DNA from 3 places in the Thalassospira sp. GB04J01 genome. Region 1 is predicted to be linked to each of the others. Evidence: predicted binding sites of a transcription regulator. Region 1 holds the regulator's gene; each other region holds the start of a gene.
The links. The regulator PhoB, encoded in region 1, activates phosphate uptake and scavenging genes when phosphate is short. The targets are predictions, from matches to a motif close to TNTCATAAAACTGTCA.

Region 1 (4,953 bases):
AACAAGAGCGTGCCCAGCAACATCGCCCCACCATCGCGCACAACCGTTACACGGCCTGCTGCAATAGGTTTAAGCAAGGCCACGGCCCCCAGGATCAGCAATATATTGGCGATATTTGATCCAACCACATTCCCCATCGCGATATCGGCAGTACCTTTGAGCGATGCGTTCAGCGATACAACAAATTCCGGCGCGGACGTGCCCGCCGCCACGATGGTCAAGCCGACAATAACCTTGGACACCCCCATCAAAAGGGCAAGGCCAACAGCCCCCCGAACGATGAATTCGCCACCCGCGGTCAAAAGGACAAGACCGGCGATAATCTGAATATAAGGGATCAACTGTTCCAAGATGTGTTTGCTCGTATTGATTATATCGTTAATTCAGGCCCAACCGGTAATTCAGGCCCATCCAATTCAGGCCCATCTGGGCCCGCGGAACATGGCATTCCGCAAGATGAATGGCAAGTCATCAGGACATGACAATTGTCACAACAATCACGTCCCCATGCATCAAAGCCATCAATGTCACGCATTCTGCTGTTGTGCGGGGGCTGCCGCCTGTCGATCAGATTTCCATGAGACGGGCGGGGTTATTTTCGTTATTCTAGTATTCTTGGTAATTTCAAATATTTAACCGCGTGTTGGGCCAATCAAACCATGCATCACGGCGTTCTGTTCGAGTTATTCCTGATCCTGACGGCGGCGGTGATCGCCGTGCCGCTTGCCCATAGGTTGCGGGCAAATTCCATCATCGGATTTCTGATTGGCGGTTTTTGCATCGGCCCGTTCGGGTTCGGACTGATCAATGAGCGTCAGGACATTGCGACGGTTGCCGAACTTGGCGTTGTGTTTTTGTTGTTCATGATCGGGCTTGAGCTGTCGCGCGAACGTCTGCGCGTGATTGGCGGGCGGTTTGCCGTGCTTGGCCTGTTCCAAATTGGCGTCTCGATGGCGGTGCTGTTTGCCGGGTTGGCCGTCCTTGGCTTTAGCGTGCCCAGTGCCGTGGTGATTGCCGGCGCGTTGGCCTTATCATCGACCGCGATCATTTTAAAACAGCTTTCCGACGATAGGCAGCTCCATACAAAGTTTGGGAGGGCCGCCCTTGCCATTTTGCTGATACAGGATGTGGCGGTTGGTCCGTTCCTGATCATGGTGCAGGCCGCAGGGGATGCTGGAACCGAAACCAGCCCATGGGTCAGCATTCTGACCGGGATTGGGGCGGTTTGTGTTTTATTGCTGGTCGGGCGCTATTTGTTGCCGCGCCTGTTTCGCTATATCGCGCTTCTTAAGAACCCGGAACTGTTTGCCATTGGCACATTGTTTGTTGTTCTGGCCGCCAGCACGCTGACCGAAGTTGCCGGACTTTCGATGGCACTTGGCGCCTTTATCGCCGGTGTGATGCTGGCTGAGACCGAATTTCGCCATCAGATTGAGGCCGACATCACCCCGTTTCGCGGTGTTTTCCTGTCGCTGTTTTTCATGTCGGTGGGCATGTCGGTCAATGCCGATATTGTGTTTACCCAGTTTGGCACCATTGTCATTTGGCTGATTGCGCTGATTGGCACGAAAACGGGCCTTCTGTTTGTTCTGGCATTGATGGCCCGCTTTGAAAAAGGGTCGGCGTTGCGTGTTGGCATGAGTTTGGCCGCCGGCGGCGAGTTTGCCTTTGTCATGCTGGCACTGGCCGCACAAAATGGCGCGATTGCGCCAGATCTTGTCGCGGTGATGATCCCGGTGGTTGCCCTTTCGATGGCGTTGACCCCGACATTGATGACCATCGGGCAACGCATTGAAGAAAAGCTCCATCCCAAAGAAGACGACCAGCTTGGCCCGATTGAAGCCGAAACCGAGGGGCTCCAGCAGCATGTTCTGGTCATCGGGTGCGGACGTGTTGGTCGGGTTTTGGCGAGATTGTTAAAAACCCGCAACATTCCCTATGTGGTTCTTGATAGCGATGCACTACAGGTTTCACGCGGGCGGGCCGAAGGATTACCGGTGTATTTTGCCGATGGGTCACGACCGGAAACATTCCGGGCTGCGCACACAGACGAAGCAAAAATTGCGGTCGTTGCATTGGGAAACCCGCATGCGACCGAAAAAGCCGTTGCCCTGCTCCGTCATTACTATCCGCATTTGAAAATCTTTGCCCGCGCACAGGACATTACCCATATCGGGCCGCTGTCGCGCAGTGGGGCGGATGCGGCCATTCCCGAGGTGCTTGAAACCGGGTTGCGGCTTTCAGATCATGTGTTGGCGGCCTGCGATGTGCCGCAAGAAGAAATTGATGCCGAAATCGCCAAGTTCCGACGTGCTGACATGTTGCTGATGAATGAGCTGGCCCCGCGTACGCAGCGCCGCAAGGCCGAAGCGGCAGGCTCGGCTAAGCCTGCGTCTGGCTCTGGCCCCAAAACACCAAAAGCCAAAAAAGACGGCAAATAAACCAAAACCCCCACGCAAAACGCGATGGGGGTTTCTATCTTCAGGTCGCCAAAACAGGTTTGGGTGAACTACGCAGCGGTTTCTGAGTCCAGTGCATAGCCCGCCGCACGCACGGTGCGGATGATGTCGCGGGTCCCTTTGACGTCATTAAGCGCCTTACGCAGACGGCGGATATGGACATCAACTGTGCGGGTTTCGACATAAATGTTCGGGCCCCAGACCGCGTTAAGCAGTTGTTCGCGTGAGAAAACCCGGCCCGGATGCTCAAGGAAATAGCGCAGCAGACGGAATTCCGTCGGACCCAGATGGATGGCCTTGCCATTGCGGCTGACACGGTGGGCGGCGAGATCCATTTCGATATCGGAATAGATCAACTGCCCTTGTGGTTGCGCCGGACCGGACCGGCGCAACAGCGCACGAATACGGGCCAGCAATTCGCCAATGGCAAACGGCTTGGTGACATAATCATCGGCCCCGGTATCAAGGCCGCGAATGCGATCGCCTTCTTCACCGCGCGCGGTCACCATGATCACCGGCACATCGCGGCTTTCAGGTTTACGGCGGATCTGACGGCAGACCTCAATCCCCGACATGACCGGCAACATCCAGTCCAAAAGAACCAGATCAACATGGGTTTCGGCCATGATTTTCAACGCTTCGTCACCGTCCCCGGCTTCGACAACCTGCATCCCCTCGCGTTCGAGGTTGTAGCGCAACATGGTCACGATTGCGGCTTCGTCCTCGACGATTAGAACCGTTGGGTCCATCTTCCTATGCTCCAGTGTCACTCATTCGGTTCGACAACAGCAAAGTTTGCTGCATCGTTTTTTGGCCGACCATCTGTCGGCAGGTCTTCGCCTTTGATCCGATAGTAAATCGTCTCGGCGATATTGGTCGCATGGTCGCCAATCCGTTCAATGTTTTTGGCAATGAACAGCATGTGCGTCGATGCGGTAATGTTACGCGGGTCTTCCATCATGTAGGTCAGCAATTCGCGGAACAGCGAATTGTACATGTCATCGACTTCCTGATCGCGGGCCCAGACACGCTGTGCCTTTTCCGCATCGCCTTCGATATAGGCGTCAAGAACGTCCTTGATGATTTCCTGTGCCAGACGCGCCATGTTCGGGATGACCTGAACCGGGCGGATCGGCGGGATCTGATTAAGGACCTGGGCGCGCTTGGCGATGTTTTTCGCAAGATCGCCAATTCGTTCCAGATCGTTTGACAGCTTCAGGGTTGTCACCACCTGACGCAGATCGTCTGCCATCGGCTGACGCAGGGCCAGCAGACGGACAGCAAAATCCTGAACTTCCTGTTCAAGCATATCAATACGATGATCGGAAATAATGACCTTTTCAGCCAGTTCCGAATCGCGTTTGACAATGGAGCGGATTGCAGAGATCAGCTGGCTTTCCGCAAGCCCGCCCATCTGCGAGATGATGTTGTTCAGACGGGTCAGTTCCTCGTCGAACGAACTCACGATATGTGTTTTGTCGTCAGCCATTTAAATCGCTCTCCTGCGGGCGCTTAACCGAAGCGGCCGGTGATGTAACCCTTGGTGCGTTCGTCTTTTGGGTTGGTGAAAATCTGATCGGTTTCCCCAACTTCAACCAACTTTCCAAGATGGAAGAAAGCCGTGCGTTGCGACACACGTGCAGCCTGCTGCATGGAGTGGGTCACAATCACGATCGTGTAGTTCGAACGCAATTCATCAATCAATTCTTCGACCTTGGCAGTCGCAATCGGATCAAGTGCCGAGCACGGCTCATCCATCAGGATGACTTCCGGGCTGACGGCAACCGCGCGTGCAATGCACAGGCGCTGTTGCTGACCACCGGAAAGTCCGGTTGCCGGCGACTGAAGACGATCTTTGACTTCCTTAAGCAAGCCCGCACGTTCGAGCGAGGTCATGACGATTTGATCAAGCTCATCGCGCGAATTGACCAACCCATGGATCCGCGGGCCATAGGCCACATTGTCATAGATGGTTTTCGGGAACGGGTTTGGTTTCTGAAACACCATCCCGATGCGCGCGCGCAGCTGAACAACGTCGATGCGTTTGTCATAGATGTCGCGGCCATCAAGGGTGACTTCGCCTTTGATGGTAACACCGTCAATCGTATCGTTCATGCGGTTCATGCAGCGCAGGAACGTTGATTTACCACAGCCCGACGGGCCGATCAGAGCGGTGACCTGACGTTCGACGATATCAAGATTGACATCAAACAGCGCCTGATTGTCGCCATAGGAAAGATTAAGGTCACGTGCCGTCATTTTTGGGCTTGCGACGGACGGCTGTGCCGTCATTGCGCTTTGAGATACAACAGCCATTTTACCACTTCCGTTCAAATTTCTTGCGCAGATACACGGCAAATCCGTTCATCAGAACCAGGAAAGCCAGCAACACCATAATCGCCGCCGAGGTTTTCTCGACAAAGGCACGTTCCGGGCTATCGGCCCAGAGATAGATTTGCACCGGCAGAACCGTGGCCGGGTCCAGCGCCCCGCC
Region 2 (4,953 bases), on a different contig from region 1:
CAACAACGGTGCCGCGACAACAAGTATCTTCTTCACAAGGCCATCCCCCGACGGATCGATTTTATTTTCAACCCGCACTGTGGATCAAGGGCAGTTAATATTAGGTAAGCAACCCGGCGAAACATTTGCCGAAAACATTGCCCTCAAAACAAAACGGCCCGGTAAAAACCGGGCCGTTTGATGCAGTCTGATTGGGGTTACGCCCAAAATCAGTCTTTTTTGACTTTCGCTGGCATCTGCACACGCAGATGAAGCTCTTTAAGCTGCTTGTCTTCGACACCGGACGGCGCATTCATCATCAAATCCTGCGCTTGCTGGTTCAGCGGGAAGGCAATGACTTCGCGAATGTTCGGCTCATCGGCCAGCAACATGACAATACGGTCAACACCCGGGGCCGAACCACCGTGCGGCGGGGCGCCGAATTTAAACGCGTTCAGCATACCGCCAAACTGTTCTTCGACCACGTCCTTACCATAACCGGCAATTTCGAACGCACGGTACATGATGTCCGGACGATGGTTACGAATGGCACCCGACGACAGTTCGATACCGTTACACACGATGTCATACTGCCACGCCTTGATATCAAGCGGGTTCATGTTCTCAAGTGAGTCAAGTCCACCCTGCGGCATCGAGAACGGGTTGTGGCTAAATTCGATCTTGCCGTCGTCATCTTCCTCAAACATCGGGAAATCAACGATCCAGCAGAATTTGAACATGCCTTCTTCGCGAAGCTCAAGTTCGTCACACACCTTGTCACGGACTCTACCGGCAAATTTGGCCGCTGCCAGTGCTTTGTCACAGACAAAGAACACCGCATCGCCATCGGCAACACCGGTGATTTCCTTAATCTGCGCGATGCGCTCGGCATCAAGATTTTTGGCAATCGGGCCTTTTGCTTCGCCACCTTCGGCAAAGACGATATAGCCAAGACCAGCAGCCCCTTCGTCGCGCGCCCAGTTATTCAGCTTGTCAAAGAAACTACGTGGACGGCTCGCGGCACCGGTTGCCTGAATGGCACGCACGACCGAACCTTTTTCGATGTTCGACGCAAAGATGCCAAAGCTCGACCCACGGAACGGCTCGGTAACGTCGCTGATCAAAAGCGGGTTACGCAGATCAGGTTTATCCGACCCGTATTTCGCCATGCTTTCATCAAACGGAATGCGCGGGAACGGGAATGGCGTAACATCGCGATCACCGCCGAACTCGACAAAGATGTCATGCAAAACCGGCTCAATCGCGGCAAACACGTCTTCCTGAGTGGCAAAAGCCATCTCGAAATCAAGCTGATAAAACTCACCCGGCGACCGATCCGCACGCGCATCTTCATCGCGGAAGCACGGTGCAATCTGGAAGTATTTATCAAACCCGGACACCATCAGAAGCTGCTTGAACTGCTGGGGTGCCTGCGGCAGGGCATAGAATTTACCCGGATGCATACGAGACGGCACGAGGAAGTCGCGCGCCCCTTCCGGCGAACTTGCCGTCAGGATCGGGGTCTGGATTTCCAGAAAGCCCTGCGCGGTCATTTTCTGACGCATTGCCGAAATCACGTTCGAGCGCAGAACGATATTTGAATGAACGCTTTCACGACGCAGATCAAGATACCGGTGACGCAGGCGAACTTCTTCGCCGTACTCAACATCGCCAAATACCGGCATCGGCAAAACATCGGCCGACGACTGAACTTCGATGTTCGATGCGTATACTTCGATCTCGCCGGTCGGCAGGTTCGGGTTGATGGTCTCGGCGGTCCGTTTAACCACCTTGCCATCCACCGTGATCACGCTTTCGGCGCGCGCCTTATCAAGCACTTCAAACAGCGGGCTTGAAATGTCGATGACGACCTGGGTGATGCCGTAATGGTCGCGCAGATCAACAAACAGCAGGTTGCCGTGATCACGTTTACGGTGGATCCAGCCAGACAGGCGAATTTCCGCGTCGGCGTCGGTCGCGCGCAGCGCATTACAATTATGGGAGCGAAAAGGATGCATTGTCATTCCAGGTTGCTTTATATTTTGGGCCGCAAATTTGGCCGCAAAGGTGCATGCCAGTCCCGCGCTGTCAAACAAAAAACGCACCACAACAACTGCGCCACAGTAAATCCGGGGCGTTTGTGTAGGGTGTGTTCAAAGCCGATCATGCACGGCATCAAAATTTCAGCGGTATAAAACGCTTCTGGGGGCACCGCGTCAAGTGCGGTCTCGCCGTTGGGTGCAATCAATCCGCACCGATTTTGGCCGCCTGCAAGTCCTTGACCTTGGTAAAGCCCATCAGGCGCCCGGCCTCAAATTGACTATCTGCCCAGTTTTCCACATCAAATTCGAAATGCGCCAAGGCACAGGTTGGATATTTGCGCTCCATCATCGCGCGCGCATCCTCATCCCCATCGCGGTACAATTCTTTGGCAAAATTCTCAATGCCGGGATTATGGCCAATGATCATCACCCGTTTTGCTTCGTCATGGGTGTGATGCAAACATTCAAGCAACGTGCGTTCGCTGGCCATATAAAGATCTTCGCTATAGATAACATCCGCATGCCCGGCAAAATCACGCCCCAGCAGACCAAGTGTCTGCACCGCACGGGCCGCTGTCGAACACCAGATAAGGTCTGGAACCAGATCATGCTCGCGTAAAAAGCGCCCCATAAACGGGGCGGCCTTTTCCCCGCGACGGTTCAGTTCACGGTCATGATCAACCCGGCTCGGTTCAGCCCAGCTCGATTTGGCATGCCTCAGAAGCAATAACGTCTTCATGTCTTGGTTTCTTTGTCGTCGCGAATGATGATCAAACGGTGTTATTCCATGCCATATCGCGGCCTTGGATGCCATCAGAAAAACTGACACATAACTTTAAGAAAATTGCACGGGCGTAAGCAGTTATCCTATACTCCATTTGCAACCGGGACATGTCGCATAAATTCAAAGACATCCCCTCAATCCGCAGGAGGCATAGCGTGTCACACGCCGCTGCAGTTCAATCAAGCGCGATCGCCATTGATTCGGAAACTCGCTTCATCAACCGCGAACTTTCATGGCTGGCTTTTAACAATCGCGTGCTTGAAGAAGCCCAGAACAGTGGTCATCCGCTGCTTGAAAGGCTGCGTTTCCTGTCGATTTCAGCCAGCAATCTGGATGAATTCTATATGGTCCGTGTCGCAGGGCTCGTCGGCCAGCTCCGCGCGGGCATGACCAAGGTCAGTCAGGATGGCATGAGCCCGTCTGAACAGCTGCGCGCCATCACCTTTGATGCCAACCAGTTGATGCAGGATCAGCAACGCATCTGGCGTCAGCTCAGCCGGGAAATGGAACAACAGGGCATTTCGGTCATTGATCAATCCGATCTGACCCAGACCGACCGCAAATGGCTCGATGGCTATTTCATGCGTGAAATCTTCCCGACCTTAACCCCGCTTGCGATTGACCCATCCCATCCGTTCCCGTTCATCCCGAACCTTGGCTTTACCATTGTTATGCAGCTGTTTGACCCGGCTGACGGGCATAACATGCGTGGTCTGATCCCGGTTCCGCAAAAAATTGGCCGGTTCCTGCGTCTTCCGGGCCGTAATGAACGATATCTGCCGGTCGAACAGGCCATCTTGCTGTATCTCAACAAGCTGTTCCCGGGTTTTGATATGATCGAACACGGGTTCTTCCGCGTCATCCGCGATTCGGATGTTGAGATCGAAGAAGAAGCCGAAGACTTGGTCCGCGTCTTTAAAACAGCCCTAAAGCGCCGCCGTCGCGGCAGCATCATCCGCCTTAAGGTCAACGCCCACATCCCCGAAGACCTGCTTGATTTCGTCATCGACGAACTTGACGTCGCACTTGAAGAAGTCGTTAAGGTCGATGGCCTTCTTGGCGTTGTTGACGTCAAACAACTGATCGATTCTGATCTGCATCATGATTTGCTGTTCGCCCCCTACTCGCCGCGTTACCCTGAACGGGTACGTGACTTTGGCGGCGATTGTTTTGCCGCGATCAGCAAAAAGGATCTGGTGGTTCATCACCCGTTCGAGGATTTCGACGTTGTCGTGCAGTTCCTGCTACAGGCTGCGCGTGATCCGGACGTGGTCACCATCAAACAGACGCTTTATCGCACATCGGAAAACAGCCCGATCGTCAAAGCCCTGATTGCAGCGGCCGAGGCCGGAAAATCCGTCACCGCCATGGTCGAACTTAAAGCCCGCTTTGACGAAGAAGCCAACCTGCGCTGGGCGGCCGATCTTGAACGTGCGGGTTGTCAGGTGGTCTATGGCTTCCTTGATTGGAAAACCCACGCCAAGGTATCGCTTGTTGTCCGCCGCGAAACCCATGGGCTTCGTACATTCGTTCACTTTGGGACGGGCAACTACCACCCGATCACGGCGAAATTCTATACCGATATTTCGTTCTTCTCGTGTGATCCGGCCCTTGGGCGTGATGCCGCCAGCATCTTTAATTTCATGACCGGCTACGCGACACCGCGCTCGCTTGAAAAAATCGCCATCGCCCCACACACCATGCGCCCGACCCTTCTGGCCCACATCGATCAGGAAATCGAAAACAGCAAGGCTGGAAAGCCATGCGGCATCTGGGCCAAGATGAACAGTCTGGTCGATCCTGTGGTGATTGATGCACTTTATCGCGCCAGCGAAGCCGGGGTTCACATTGAACTGATTATTCGCGGCATTTGCTGTCTGCGTCCGGGTGTCCCGGGACTTTCGGAAAACATCCGGGTTAAATCGATTGTCGGACGGTTCCTTGAACATTCGCGCATTGTTGTCTTTGCCAATGGGGCAAAGCTGCCCTCGCGCAAGGCCAAGGCGTTTATCTCGTCGGCCGACTGGATGCCACGGAACCTGAACCGCCGGGTTGAAACGCTGGTGCCGGTTGAGAACCCGACCTGTCAGCGCCAGATCATCGAACAGATCATGATTGCAAACCTTAAAGATACAGCGCAGGCTTGGT
Region 3 (4,953 bases), on a different contig from region 1:
GCGCCGACAATTGCCAAAACGGTTTCAAGACCTGTCTCCCGCCCGTTTAATAAATAAGGCTCATTTCCCGTCAAATCTTGCGGCCGTGTTGCTAGGGTCTGAACCCAATTGAATGTTTGAAATGGGTTCAGACCCTAGTCCGCTGCAATCTGCAACAGCGGACGGCCATCCTGCTTGGGATTACTCTGTTCAGCATTGTGTATATCGGCATAAGCAGGTGGCACCATCAAGCGCACAGGATAGGGCGACAGGCTGATTTCGCAGGGCAGTTTTCCTGCACTTTCACCGTCAATCTGAAGCGGGGCCGGACCGCAATGGCTGGTGATTGTTACACGTTCGGTCTGCACCAGCGACACATCGCTCTGTTCGTGCAGTCGGTTTAAAGTCAAGGCCAATCCATAGCGTGACAAGGCCCCGATCCCGTTTCCGGGCATCAAAACCACATCAAGATTATTCGACGTCAGGCTTGCCTCGGGCGATATGACAAACGCCCCGCCGTAATGTTTGGCATGAGTGACAACAACCCCGGCAACCCGATAATTTTCCCGCCCGATGTTGACTTCAAAATCACGGTGACGCGGGAAAAAGATGTTGCGTAATCCTTCAAGAACATAGGCCCCCTTCCCGATCAAACGTTTCAGCCGCAAGGAAACATTGGCAACCGTATCGGCGTCCGCCCCCATGCCTACCATCAGGAAAAACGCCCGGCCGTTCACAACACCGGGCCGGACCCAGACCATGCTTGGGTTATTGATATAACTGGCGATGGCCTTGGCCCGAAGACTTAACCCCACTTCCACCGCCAAAACATTGGCCGTTCCCAATGGAATAATGCCAAGCGGTGGCACCTCGTGACCGTCAATCTGCGCATCAAGCAACCCATTAAGCGCTTCGTTCAACGATCCATCGCCACCGGCAACAAACAATCTTTGATGGGCGCGGACCTTGCGCGCCAGTTCGCGTGCATGTCCCGGATGGGTGGTTTGTAAAAGCTCAACCTTAACGCCCGCATGTTGCAGGATTTCCGACAGAAAACGCTGTTTGTTTCCGCCCGCACGCGGGTTGAAGATGACAGTCACTCCGGCATGGGTCATTCAGGATCGACTTCCGCAATAAAACCGAAATAAAAAGTAAGTACACGCTAGCATATGAAGTAAAATATGTAACAGTTGCTTTACAGAACCGCGAAATTTATGTGAACGGGTTATATATTCGCGCGATTTATTTTAAACCGATACTGGTTGGAGACAGTATCTGGCATCTTTAAAGTCAGTTTCCAGCCATCTTTTTGGCAGGATACGGAGGAGCGGCAATGACAGCGATGACGCTGCAACCGCATTACCGCACGGTCTGGATTTCGGACGTCCACTTGGGGACACGTGGATGTCAGGCAGATCTTCTTTTGGATTTCCTCAATGAAGTAACGGCAGACACCTATTATCTGGTGGGCGACATTATTGATGGCTGGCGTCTTAAGAAAAGCTGGCATTGGCCCGAAAGCCACCACGCCGTTATAACCACGATCATGGATAAGGCCAAGAACGGTGCCAAGGTTATCTTTGTGCCCGGCAACCATGATGAATTTGCCCGTGAATTTGTCGATATGACCTTTGGGCATATCGAAGTCAAAATGAACGACATCCACGAAACGGCCGATGGCAAACGCCTTTTGGTGATCCATGGCGATGAATTTGACGGTGTTGTCAAATATGCCCGATGGCTCGCCTATCTTGGCGATACGGCCTACAACTTCGCCATCACTCTTAACCGCTATTACAACGGCATTCGCCGTCGCCTTGGATATGGATACTGGTCGCTTTCGGCCTATCTTAAAAACCGGGTGAAGAACGCGGTTCAATTCATCTGCAACTTTGAAAACGCCGTCGCCCACGCAGCCGCCAAACGTAAGGTGGATGGTGTGGTCTGCGGGCACATCCATCATGCCGAGAAACGCATGATTGGTGATGTGCTTTATTGCAATGATGGTGACTGGGTCGAAAGTTGCACCGCCCTTGTCGAAGACATGGACGGCAAGCTTGAACTTCTCCATTGGGCGGAAATGCGCCAGATGGCCATGACCCATTCCATACCCGGCCGTGATGCTGCCAGTACTCCGTCGCTTGGCCTTGGCAAACTGATTTCCATGTTCCGTATCGCCCATACTTCGGGCAAATCCGCATCCGCCGCGTCTGAAAAGCGCGGCGATGCACCGATTGGAAAGACTGCATGAAAATACTGATCGTAACCGATGCCTGGTATCCACAGGTCAACGGTGTTGTCCGTACCCTTGAAACCGTACGCGGCGAGTTGGGCGAGATGGGGCATGATGTTCATGTCATCTCGCCTGATCAGTTTAAAACCATTCCGTGCCCGACATACCCGGAAATCCGCTTGGCCCTGTTTGCCAAACGTAAAATGGCCAAGATGATCAAGGCCCTGCACCCGGTTGCCATTCATATTTCGACCGAGGGTCCATTGGGGCAGGCCGCCCGGGCCTATTGCCTGAAACAGGGACTGCCTTTTTCGACCGCCTATCACACGCGGTTCCCTGAATACATCCACGCGCGGTGGCGTTTACCGTTATCGATTTCCTATCGTGGGATGCGCAAATTCCATTCAAAATCACAATCGGTGATGGTCGCGACCGAAAGCCTGCGCGAAGAACTGTCTGACTGGGGGTTTGATAACCTGCATATCTGGTCGCGCGGTGTTGACCTTGACCTTTTCCGCCCACGTCCAGATGCAAGTTTTGGCGATTTTCCCAAACCACACTGGCTGTTTGTCGGACGGGTCGCTGTGGAAAAGAACATTGGCCATTTTCTGGATCTTGACCTCCCCGGCACCAAATTCGTGGTCGGCGATGGGCCGCAGCTGACCGACTTACGCCAGAAACACCCCAATGCGCAATTCCTTGGCAAAAAGGTTGGTGAAGACCTCGCAAACGCCTTTGCGTCCGCAGATGTTTTTGTTTTCCCCAGCAAAACCGACACATTCGGGTTGGTTATCCTCGAAGCATTGGCATCAGGTACGCCGGTTGCTGTTTTCCCGGTTCAGGGACCCGCCGATATTGTCCGGGGCACTAAAGCCGGTGCGATTGACGCCGACCTTGGCAAAGCCGCCATGGCCGCCCTTCACCTTAAACCCGAAGATGCTCGTGCCTTGGCCGAACAATACAGCTGGCAAAATTCCGCCAGCCAGTTCCTGCACAACCTTGCACCATTTTCAGGTGGTTTTGACGGCCTGGAAGCCATCCGCATATCGGTTGATGATGCGGCACGTACGGCAGCATCTTTCACCACCGGCGACGACACCACCACGATCAGTGATCAACCACTTGGTCAGCCAGCGCAGTAATGCGCTGGTACGACCTTGGCGGATCACTCTTGGTTCAGGCTTTTGCGAAGAATACGATAAGCCAAAAGCCCATTGATCGCATCCGTGCCCAACCAGCGCCTAAACGGACGCAACATAAGGTAAACCGGGCGCAGCACCTTAACGATTTTTCGAAGCGGGACCATCTGAGGTGCGTCAAATCCGGCCTGATCGACATAGGCCCGCCACCCTGCGCGCAACAATTCCGGACGTTTTTTAAATTCGCGCTGGATCGAAAAAACAAACAGCAGGATATCACGCGCCTGCGCATCAATGATCGGCATACGTGCATTGGGATCTTCTTCAAAATCGATAAAACCGATTTTATCATCATTCCGGATGGTCAGGTTACGCAGCAAGGGTGCACCATGCGCAACGCCCGCCTGATGAAGCTGTGCCAATCCTTTGCCTGCGGCATCAATCAATTTTGTGACGGCGCCATTATCCCCTGCACGAATGCAATCTTCGATCCGGGTTTGTAAAATGCCACCATTATCCCCAATCGCGATCCAGTTTTCGGTCACACAGACCAAATCGGGCACCAGAATGCCTCGCTCAGACAATTTGCGCAGAGTGTTTGCTTCGGTTTCAAGGCCTTCTTTGCCGCCGGGCGAGACCGTCGGGCTCAACAAGGCAATGCCCGTAATGTTTGCCAGAAACCGTTGCAAATGATGCCAGCCCTTTTGTTTGGCCGGCACAGCTTGCTTGATCCAGATACGTCTATTCTTCCAGCGCAGCGCGAAAACGCGTGCCCCGACACCTTGCGCCATTGTATGTTCTACAAGTGCGTGCAGTTGCTCGTTCATTTTTTTATCTTATATGTCGTTGCGCGTGACCTGCTGATTGGCGGGTCAAATTTGTATCTTTCACATGCGCGCTGCAGCTTGCCGCCCATGCTTGAGCATGCTAGCAACAGCGCATATAGATCGACACACTTTGAAGCCCTATTCCATATAGAGTGTATCATATTGATACAACTTGGAAATGGCCGGAACGACCAGGAACAAATCATTGCCGAAGAATCCGATGGACCACACTGCTGAACACTGGCGCACTTGGCCCCTGGTCAAACGTATCGTGCAAGATGCGGTAAAGCCTTACTTCGGCAAGATTGTTCTCGCTCTGATTTGCATGGCACTTATGGCGGCTGCGACTGGTGGCTATGCCTATTTGATGGATCCGGTCATCAACGAGGTGTTTGTCAAACAAAACGGTGCAATGCTGGTTCCGGTCGGCGTGGCTGTTCTGTTCGCATTTGCCCTAAAGGGCTTTGCCAACTATGGCCAGTCCGTATTGATGAGCTATGTCGGCGGTCGCATTCTTGCTGATATCCAGAACAAGCTTTACGAACATGTCATCCGGCTCGACATTGGTTTCTTCCATAGTACGAATACCGGTAAGCTTATAACGCGTTTCACCAGTGATATTACGTCCATGCGCGCGGCTGTTTCTGTCGCCCTGACCGGGTTTGGTAAGGATCTCCTGACGGCTATCGTCTTGATCGGCGTGATGTTCTATCAGGATTGGCAATTGGCGATCATTGCGTTCACAGTCTTTCCTGCGGCCATATTACCGATTGCC

Region 2: a site for PhoB is predicted at 2,845-2,860, ahead of AMM48_RS00400 (RNA degradosome polyphosphate kinase). Genes of this name have one in related genera too.
Region 3: a site for PhoB is predicted at 1,109-1,124, ahead of AMM48_RS19960 (diacylglycerol kinase family protein). Genes of this name have one in related genera too.

The regions. Positions count from the first base shown of each region.
Region 1 is NZ_CCDX020000008.1:267,212-272,164, forward strand. It holds gene AMM48_RS06405 (calcium/sodium antiporter) at 1-350, opposite strand, end outside; gene AMM48_RS06410 (cation:proton antiporter) at 660-2,441, shown strand; gene phoB (phosphate regulon transcriptional regulator PhoB) at 2,510-3,208, opposite strand; gene phoU (phosphate signaling complex protein PhoU) at 3,226-3,948, opposite strand; gene pstB (phosphate ABC transporter ATP-binding protein PstB) at 3,972-4,775, opposite strand; gene pstA (phosphate ABC transporter permease PstA) at 4,777-4,953, opposite strand, start outside.
Region 2 is NZ_CCDX020000004.1:14,994-19,946, reverse strand. It holds gene AMM48_RS00415 (SPOR domain-containing protein) at 1-36, opposite strand, end outside; gene aspS (aspartate--tRNA ligase) at 210-1,997, opposite strand; gene AMM48_RS00405 (histidine phosphatase family protein) at 2,224-2,760, opposite strand; gene AMM48_RS00400 (RNA degradosome polyphosphate kinase) at 2,961-4,953, shown strand, end outside.
Region 3 is NZ_CCDX020000019.1:121,632-126,584, forward strand. It holds gene AMM48_RS19960 (diacylglycerol kinase family protein) at 135-1,094, opposite strand; gene AMM48_RS19965 (UDP-2,3-diacylglucosamine diphosphatase) at 1,313-2,230, shown strand; gene AMM48_RS19970 (glycosyltransferase family 1 protein) at 2,227-3,354, shown strand; gene AMM48_RS19975 (lipopolysaccharide kinase InaA family protein) at 3,378-4,178, opposite strand; gene AMM48_RS19980 (ABC transporter transmembrane domain-containing protein) at 4,399-4,953, shown strand, end outside.